4 regions of the Rothia sp. CCM 9417 genome follow, and region 1 is predicted to be linked to each of the others. Evidence: riboswitches for the same ligand, from Rfam matches in the RefSeq annotation. Region 1 holds a riboswitch; each other region holds the start of a gene.
What was found. Region 1 has a riboswitch for S-adenosylmethionine ahead of ACN082_RS07520 (PLP-dependent transferase). Riboswitches for the same ligand answer to the same signal wherever they lie in the genome.
Positions count from the first base shown of each region.

Region 2: linked by a shared signal. The riboswitch ahead of ACN082_RS06025 (nuclease PIN) and the one ahead of ACN082_RS07520 (PLP-dependent transferase) in region 1 are both predicted to bind S-adenosylmethionine.
Region 3: linked by a shared signal. The riboswitch ahead of ACN082_RS08115 (LLM class flavin-dependent oxidoreductase) and the one ahead of ACN082_RS07520 (PLP-dependent transferase) in region 1 are both predicted to bind S-adenosylmethionine.
Region 4: linked by a shared signal. The riboswitch ahead of ACN082_RS03250 (hypothetical protein) and the one ahead of ACN082_RS07520 (PLP-dependent transferase) in region 1 are both predicted to bind S-adenosylmethionine.

Region 1 is NZ_JBLXXT010000005.1:140,543-142,736, forward strand. It holds gene ACN082_RS07515 (alpha/beta hydrolase) at 1-199, opposite strand, end outside; partial or broken gene ACN082_RS07520 (PLP-dependent transferase) at 864-1,288, opposite strand; SAM riboswitch class IV at 1,332-1,450, opposite strand; gene ACN082_RS07525 (hypothetical protein) at 1,701-1,973, shown strand; gene ACN082_RS07530 (alpha/beta hydrolase) at 1,979-2,194, shown strand, end outside.
Region 2 is NZ_JBLXXT010000003.1:159,474-161,667, forward strand. It holds gene ACN082_RS06015 (SDR family NAD(P)-dependent oxidoreductase) at 1-526, shown strand, start outside; gene ACN082_RS06020 (plasmid stabilization protein) at 557-988, opposite strand; gene ACN082_RS06025 (nuclease PIN) at 985-1,185, opposite strand; SAM riboswitch class IV at 1,221-1,347, opposite strand; gene ACN082_RS06030 (SNF2-related protein) at 1,502-2,194, shown strand, end outside.
Region 3 is NZ_JBLXXT010000007.1:1,936-4,129, forward strand. It holds gene ACN082_RS08105 (hypothetical protein) at 56-451, shown strand; gene ACN082_RS08110 (GNAT family N-acetyltransferase) at 461-958, shown strand; SAM riboswitch class IV at 1,165-1,265, shown strand; partial or broken gene ACN082_RS08115 (LLM class flavin-dependent oxidoreductase) at 1,375-2,194, shown strand, end outside.
Region 4 is NZ_JBLXXT010000001.1:704,476-706,669, forward strand. It holds gene ACN082_RS03240 (thymidine kinase) at 1-46, shown strand, start outside; gene ACN082_RS03245 (hypothetical protein) at 201-947, shown strand; SAM riboswitch class IV at 1,096-1,211, shown strand; gene ACN082_RS03250 (hypothetical protein) at 1,230-1,688, shown strand; gene ACN082_RS03255 (hypothetical protein) at 1,824-2,194, opposite strand, start outside.

The sequences.
Region 1 (2,194 bases):
CCTTGGCGTCGGCGGGCAGGGCGTAGCCTACCGGCTGGGGTGCCCGTACTGAGGCGTAGGTGATGCCCTCTTGGGGCAGGTGGTTGACCAGGCCCATGAGGTCTTGTTCGTGGGAGCCGTAGCCGTGCAAGAGGACGACCAGGTGGGTTCCCCGGCGGAAGGGCTCGGCTTTTGAATACTCAGCAACATGCTGACTCATGACACGCTCCTCGGTGAGTCTGTAAGTCCGGCTTATGGGTGAAGCGTAAGCAACCTACCCCGCCAGGCGAATTTTGCCAGCTGCTGCGATTAGCTGTTGAGTTCTAGGGGTAGCTTGCGGAGCTTGCCTCGGTCTTTTCGTACCCAATTTATCACCGGCGGAGCTTACTTTAGGCTACCGCCCACAGGTGCTTTTTGTGGGTTACTGACCCTAGCCTGTCAGCGGCGTCCTGGGCTTCAAGACTGCGGGCAAGGATGCGTTCGAGTTGCTCGTGTTCAATCAGGAACCCGTCGTACCGGCAGGGTGAGTGAATGACCTCAGGCTCAACCGGTTGCGGTAGTGATGCGGCCATAATGTGGGAGTCGGAGGGGAAGAAGAGCCTATCTGAGTCAACGTAGGCAATGGTCCAGTGGCAGGTAGAAAGCGCCAGTGCTCTCAGCAGCCCGCTCCTGTCACGGCCAAGGTCGTGAGAGAGCAGGGCTTCATTGATAGCTAGATAAGAGTTAGCGTCAAACCGTGCGGTCAGTTTCTGGCCGTGGTAGTCCAGATAGTTCTCTACCTGGTAGCGGCCACGGTCAGCCGGTAGGCAGTGGAGAATGTTCTGTTGCTCCTGGGCATCGCGGCCAAAACGAAAGTTTAGTTCGGCGGCGCAGCGGTAGGTGGTGTGGGCGATCCGGCGGGCCAGGGCCAGGGAGTCCACGAACCTCTGGGCGGTAGCGGAATCAGCGTCTTTGAGGGTGAAGTCAACGATGGCACCGGCGCCCTTGGGTAGGTACTTCTGCGCCAGGGTGTAGTAGGGGAGGTTTTTAGGCCGGAGTAAGTCACGGACTCTACTGCCGGGTGCGCCTGCAGGTAGTCTGCCACCTTGCGGGCATTCTCTACGTGGCGTTCGACGCGCAGTGAGAGGGTTTCCAGGCCGATAGCGATGTTGAAGGCGTTGGTGGGTGCGATGGAGGAACCCAGGTCACGCAGCAGAGCCACGCGGGCTTTGAGGATGTAGGAGAGGTTGACCCCAAAGGCACCGTCCTTGCCCAGGTCGCGGGCGTAGACCAGGCCCTGGTAGCCCTGATCGGGCTGGTTGAAGAGGGGTTAAAGGTTCTGATGCCCTCGGGTGAGTTAGTGAGGCACATCGGTCCCGCGCTTGCACACCCGGTTCTCGGTGAGGTGTGCCAGGTCTTCACCCAGGGCACCCCACCGCGAGTGGAGGGTTGCCGGCCAGCTAGCTGGGGCTTAGCGCTGGCTCTCATGACCTGCTTTTAGTTTTCCCTTTCGAACGATCGTTGGTCAAGATGCTGTTTTAAAAAGTCTTCATGTGTCTGTTTATTGCGTAAGTTACGATGGGGGGGCGGGCAGGGTTGCCCGCCGAGGCTCTGATACGGGCTGCCCTGCCCCCACTTTGGGTTACTTATGGGTAACCCCCCGGGGTAAGAAAGGTGACCCAGAAGAATAACTGGCTACAATGTTCACAAGGTATTATTCCCACCCTAGGTTAAGGAGCCTCATGCCCGTACCTGTTCTTGAGTTTGAATACAGCACGCTCCAGACTCTGATTGATACTTTCAAGGCAACTAAGGAGTCTTTTGAGGGCTTTTTGGAAAGCAAGGCTCCTACCCCGGCGAGTGCACACGACCCTGTGGCTGAACATCACGCCGCAGCCCTGGGAGGGCAGGAGAGCTCTTTGCTTTCTGACGCTGCAGAATCTTTCCAGAATGCGCAGGATGGTGCACAGGCAGCATACGATGCCTTTAAGATTGCCGATGGGGCAGAAGGGTAGGTGGCATGATGGGTTCACGTCCATCGGATTGGTCTCCTCTGACAGGTGGCGACCCTTGCCCTGGTGATCCTGATTCTTGGCAAGCGACCATTAACCACTGGTCTACCCGCAAAACCGAGATTGATGCTATTAGAAAAGTTTTAAACCGCGGTAGGTGTATTGACGGTAGGAGTAACCGCATCACCAAAATTGAGCATACCTTTGAGCTGGGCGCCACGATG
Region 2 (2,194 bases), on a different contig from region 1:
GGTGGAAATTTTGGTCAATAATGCGGGCTTCGGTTTGGGCCAGCCTTTTGAGGAGGCCCCCGCCCAGCGGCATCTGGATCAGGTGCAGGTCCTGGCAGCTGTCCCCCTTCAGCTCATGCACGCCGCAATCCGCGCCATGCTCCCAAGGGGCAGGGGCCGCATTATCAATGTCGCATCGGTGGCGGCCTTTACACCAGGTGGCACCTACTCAGCAGTCAAACGGTTTATGGTAGTTGTCTCAGAGTCAGCAAATATCCAGTACCGGGACCGAGGTATTGATGTAACCGCCCTCTGCCCGGGCCTGACCCGCTCGGATTTTCATCATGCCATGGGGCAAGAACAGCCCAAAGTGCCGGGCGTATTCTGGCTCAGCCCCCAGCAGGTAGTTACCGAAGCCATAGCTGCGGTCAATGCCGGTAAACCGGTCTGTGTGCCCTCCCTGCCCTATAAGGTAGCAGCGGGTATCTCGCAGATTATCCCCCGCAGGGCAGTGGCGGCGCTGATTTCCCGCACACGGAACTATTAGAATCCACAGGCTGGGGGTGCTCTTCCCTGCTTAGTCCTCCCAGGGGTTAACAGCGCTAACCCCCCAGGTGCGGTAGACATCGGCTTTCCCCGAAATAATCTCAAGCCGGTGGACGGTCGCTGTGGCCGCCATCAGCCCCTCCAAAACAGCCCTTGCCAGGGGAGCCTGGCACTCAGAGCCCACCGCCTGCAAGGGCCTCTCAGCATGACGACCGGCCCACTCCAAAGACACCCGCGTGTCCACCTCAAGGAGGTGGTCACCAAACCGGTCAATCAGCTCAGCCAGCCACCGTTCAGTCTGCGGGTAGGGGTAGAGCCCTTTAAGCTCGCCCAGGCTTAGCACCGAGACGTACATGGTGCGGTAGGAGTTCCGGCGCAGGCAGTTCACAACCTGCTGGTGAGGGGTAGCCTTGCGAATCTCGGCAAGGACATCAGAATCAAGGAGCAGACCGACGTGGCTCATGCAGCTTTCAGCGCACCGTACTCAGGGGCTGGGATACCGCTGGGGTTAGGAGCCAGAAGGAAGTTAAGGAACTCACTGCGCTCATTCGAGATACGCGCATAGTCCTGAATACTGATAGCGACAAAACCACCGCAGGCAGGCGTCGCAGCTGCAGACCTGTTCTTTTGAAGAGTGACATGGGGGCGGGTGTTTGACATATCGCCGTTGCGCTTAAGGTGCGCATTCCTTTCGAAACTTGCTCTTGTCTACACCAAACAGCGCCAATATGCGCGATGAAGACCGCTTCGTCATCCGAGCCACCCGTGAACATGGGGTTGGCGTTCAACCAAGTCGGAGCTTGACAGTTGAATCTCTTGAAGCTGGTATAACCATAACTCACACCGCAGGCACCTGTAAACTCTTGCCCAGATTTTTTAAAACGTGACCTCCCTCTCATCTTCTGGTGCCAGCTTTCATCAGCGTGCGATACGCTAGAAGACTAGGTCTATTTACTCCGCACGCGTGAGGTTTTTTGTGGCAGATTCAGCACCATTTCCCGACATCCCAGTCACAGCACCCGCCATTATTCGGCAGGTGGGCTCAGGCACCTACACCCGGGGGCAGGGCGCTATGCGGAAAGGGAGCGTTATCCGCTACCACTACGACGAAAACGAACGGGTTCTCGAAGGCCAGGTAGCAGGCTCAACAGCCCAGCCCTACAGCACCCGAATCACTTTCCCGGCCCAAGTTGCGGCAGGCTCCTACTCCTTTTCTGCCACCTGTTCCTGCCCCGTGCTCCACAATTGCAAGCACGCTGTGGCGCTCATGCTGACCGCCATCGACCGTTCAGCCAAAGCCAAGCGGGCGCTCACGGCCTCATCAAGCACCTGGACCACCCGCGCTACTGAGAGCGGCCGCACCCGACCCAGCGCAGAAGCCATGCGGGAACTCGAAAAATTTGGCATCACCACCGCCTCATCTCTGGCTGCCCCCCAGGACAGCCTGCCCCTTGAGCAACCTGCTCCCGCCGACAGCACCCCGGACCAGAGCGCCCTACCCACCTGGCGGCGTACCCTGGCCCATTCCCTAGCCGCCCGCCCCGGCTACGACAACCGCAACCACGGAGTATCCGGTGCCCTTGACCTGCGCCTGACCGTCCCCGGCAAATATGGCTGGACCAAAAGCAGCGGCTCACCCCGCATCACCATTGAAGCTCGCCCCCTGATG
Region 3 (2,194 bases), on a different contig from region 1:
TTGTAGCTAGAAATGACAGAGAGTAAGGCTGCGCTGTGTCTGGAGGGGGGAGCAGATGGAAAAGCGGAAGCTAACACGTAAAGAAATACTCTGTTACATTGGTTTCGGAATTTTTTGTTTGCCCTTTATCCTTTTTACGCCGTTTATGAATTATATGAATTCAAAGTATAGTGAGCCTAGAGAATGTACTGTTGAATCGGCTCGGTTTTCTAGAGGGGGTACCGGCACTAAGGTAGCTTCTAGTAAAAATGCGATAGCTGTAGAAACTACTGAGTGCGGATTAATTATCACCCCTAAAGTGGTTGGCGGCACTGATGATCTGTTGAAGAATATTGATTTGGTGAACCAGTATCAGGGGCAGAAGCTGGTTTTTATGATTGGTCCTTTGTCGTGGAATCCTGGGAATACTGCTGCGGAGTTTGTGATTATTCCGGAGAACACCCCGCAGTAGAATCAAAGTATGAACACCCCGAATAGCATCCGTACCGCTACAGCCGAAGACGTCCCCGAAATCATTCAACTCATCAAAGACCTCGCGGCCTACGAAAAAGAGCCTGAAAGCACTGTAAAAAATAAGGTCAGCACGCTCACGCAACAACTCTTCTGCGAGCACCCAGCAATTTTTGCGTACGTGCTTGAATCCCATACCCCTGGCCGCCGCATTGACGGTTTTGCCCTATGGTTCCTCAACTATTCAACGTGGGAAGGTAGCCACGGAATCTATCTTGAAGACCTCTACGTTCGCCCCGAAGCTCGGGGGTCTGGGGGCGGTAAAGCTCTACTCAAGAAACTTGCTGACACGGCGCATGAGCGTGGCTATAAGCGCCTTGACTGGGTAGTCCTTGATTGGAATGAGCCAGCCCGAAACTTCTATGAAAGTATTGGCGCAACCTACCAGTCCCAATGGTTGGGCTACCGTTTAGAAGGCTCAAGCCTCAGAGATTTCGCTACTTCCTAAACCCCTCTCTCCGGCTACTATCTAGTTCGGTTGCGCGGTAATAGGTCGGCGACTAGCCCATACCTGTAAGACCTTACCCGGGCAAGAACATGACGATTATGAACGGGGTGGGGGCACCCAACACACGAAATATTCGGTCACAGAAAGTAACGTGACGGTCGGTTCTTGCCCGTTGCCAGCGTGGTCTGTTTCACTGGTAGACAAATGATCATGAGACCCAGCGACAAGCTCTGGCTAGCTGGGCGGCACCCCTCTCCCGTAGCGGGGTGCCCCAGATGAAGATCAGGCAGTAATGCAAGTACGGCGCAACCAGGCGCCACCCTCTGATATAGGGCAGGGCGCCTTTTCCCTAGGTGCAAGGCCGTGTACGGGCGCAGGGGGTAGGACACGCTACCTGAGGAAAGGGCCACCCCAGCATGACCGAGAAAAAGCGCATCGTCGTCAACGCCTTTGATATGACCACCACCAGCCACCAGAGCTTCGGCCTATGGAGGCACCCGCGCTCACGAGCCGACGAGTACAACACCATCAAATACTGGACCGACCTCGCCAAGGTCTGCGAAAAGGGCCTCTTCGACGCGGTCTTCATCGCCGACGTTGTGGGCGTGTACGACGTCTACAAGGACTCCGTAGCCCCCGTCCTCAAAGACGGTGCCCAGGTCCCCGTAGGTGACCCCTTCCTCCAAATTTCAGCCATGGCCGCTGTCACCGAACACCTGGGCTTTGGCGTAACCGCCGCCGTAACCTACAACCAGCCCTACACCCTAGCCCGCGCCTACTCCACCCTGGACCACCTGACCGGCGGGCGCGTAGGCTTCAACGTGGTTACCTCCTACCTACAGTCCGCCGCTGAAAACCAGGGGCTCCCCGGCCAGATTGAGCACGACGAGCGCTACGAAATCGCCGAAGAGTTCTTGGACGTCTGCTACAAGCTCTGGGAAGGCTCCTGGGAAGATGACTCTGTTCTGCGCGACCGCGAAAACGGTATCTTTGCCGACCCCGCTAAGGTCCACCCCATCCTGCATAAGGGCAAGTACTTCCAGGTGCCGGGTATCGCCCTGACTGAGCCCTCCCCCCCAGCGCACCCCGGTTATCTTCCAGGCCGGTGCCTCTAGCCGCGGCCAGGCCTTCTCAGGCCAGCATGCTGAGGCTATCTTCATCACCGCCCTGCGCCCCCACCTGACCAAGGTACTGACCGAACGTATCCGCAACGAGGCGGAAAAGGCCGGTCGCAAG
Region 4 (2,194 bases), on a different contig from region 1:
CCCTTCCTGCTATTTGCAGGAATCCGGTGGCAAGCTCTACCAATAGCTGGCAGGATCCCATGGCTATCCGTAGCGTCCAGAATCTTGGCTAGGGCTTTTTATCCCCTTTTTAGTGGTTTATGTCATGCCGAAACGCCGAGGTGTGCCCAAACAAGCCTATAATCGTAGTGCCCAGTCCTTTTTGAGAAAGAGAAAAATCTATGGCTGTATCACCCAAAACCCGCCTGCTGGCTGTACCCACCGTCGCGCTGATGTCCCTAGCCCTTCTGGCTGGTTGTGGCTCATCCGATAAAAAAGAGAGCGCAGCAGCGGAGACTTCTAGCTCAGCAAGCGCCTCGGCTGAGCAGTCCCAGGCAGCGGAGGAGACCAGCTCAGCTGCCACTGATGAGGCTAAGGTAGAGGCAGTTATTCCTGACGGCTTCAAGAAGGTAACAGCACCTAACAATAAGATCAGCTTTGCTGTTCCTGAGGGCTGGATGGAGATGGACAGTGAGGCCGTTGCCAACACTGATGCTCTTCAGGAGTACCTGGATCAGGCCGCCCAGGGAACTAACTTCACCCCTGAGGAGCTTAAGTCTCAGATGGCTCAGCTTGATCTGATGGCTACCTCTGTGACCCCTAACGAAGATGGTTTCGCTGAGAATGTGAACGTCAACGCTGAGCCCGTCTTGGTTACTTCCCTGCCTGATCAGGCCGAGATGGAATCACTGGCTAAGGGTATCAACGCTACTCCGGGCGAGTACAAGAAGATCTCCACCCCTCTGGGTGAGGGCACTCAGCTGAGCTACACTCTTGACGTTACCGGTGTGTCCGTACACGGCGTGTTTGTGGTTGTGCCTTCTGGCACCGGTACCGGCTTCAGCGTTCTTACTGTTTCCAGTAGCAATGCTGACAGCGCGGCCAAGCTAGCCGAGCAGATGGCTGGATCCCTGTCCAAGGCCTCCTAGTTTCTTAGAGGCTTACTAGCTGACAGCTCGCGCTAAGGCCCCGCACCCTCTTGGGTGCGGGGCCTTAGCGCTTCCTGAGCGGTCTTTGTCAGATAGTGAAGTGTATAAAGCTTGTGAACTTCCATTTATTTTGTTAAGTTGGTGTCACGATTCAGAAGCCCAACGGTAAGCCCTTTGACTTGTTGGCTGGCAACCGCCTGACGCAGACGGTGCTCTCAAAGGAAAATCGGTCGCTACCCACAAGGCGTAGCGAAAGTAGCGTTTGTTTTAAGGAGGCCCACAGTGGGTCGTATTTTTTCGTGGACATCAGCTATCCGTTCTGCACTGTGTAGGAACAAGCCAGAGGACTTTTCTGACCCGGTTCAGGCACAAGAGCAAGAATCGCCGTCTATCCCTATTTCGCGCTGTACTATCTGTGCACCTGGCCACCGGGTTACGCCCTCACTGGGGCTTAACGCTTCGAATATGACCTGGCAGAGGGTATCTATGACGGAGCTGCGGGGGACTAGGGTGCGCTTATCTATCGGTGGGCAAAACAGGTTTTTTTGGAGCCATGATGCTGAGCGCCTGAGCGTCTTCCTCAGAAAAACTGATGAGTCAGTTCAGGGGGATTCTGCCTTACCCTTGCTCTGGAACCCTGGGAATAATTTGCTGGGTGTGCGCGAGGGAAATTCTTTCTACCTGGTTCACCTGGCGGAGCGACCACTTGATTATTGCTCCTACGAAGACCAACAGCTTTAGGTAGGGTGGGGTAACCTAAAACATCGATGGATGGGAAGAAGCTTTTCTTCCCATCCATCGATGGCACAAGAACCTTAAGGGAACGGTAAACAGACAGCTCAGCAGCGGGGCCTCTTTAAGTAGTCGCCAGTAGGTTTATTTACTCTTCATTAGTCCCGAGTCATCACGAACCCAGCAAACCCCATGAGAATCAGTAAAAGATAATTTAACTACCCGCCAATTTGGACTATTCAGAACCGGCGATGTTCTAATACCTGTTGCGGGGAAAGCATGTGACCATCCACTTTCCTTTTGATGCGGAGAGGGTTTGGTAAGTTTGAAGCCATTAGTAGGATTGGGATATTCATCCGAGCAATTAGGATTGCTTGGGATTCTTACAAAGATATATTCACCTGGAGGGACCACTTCGATATTTAGCAATGAGCTTTCAACAGCCTCTTTATAATCATTAGTTCTGAACGAAACCTCAATTGATACCTTAAATATACTTGCAGGAGAAGAATTCT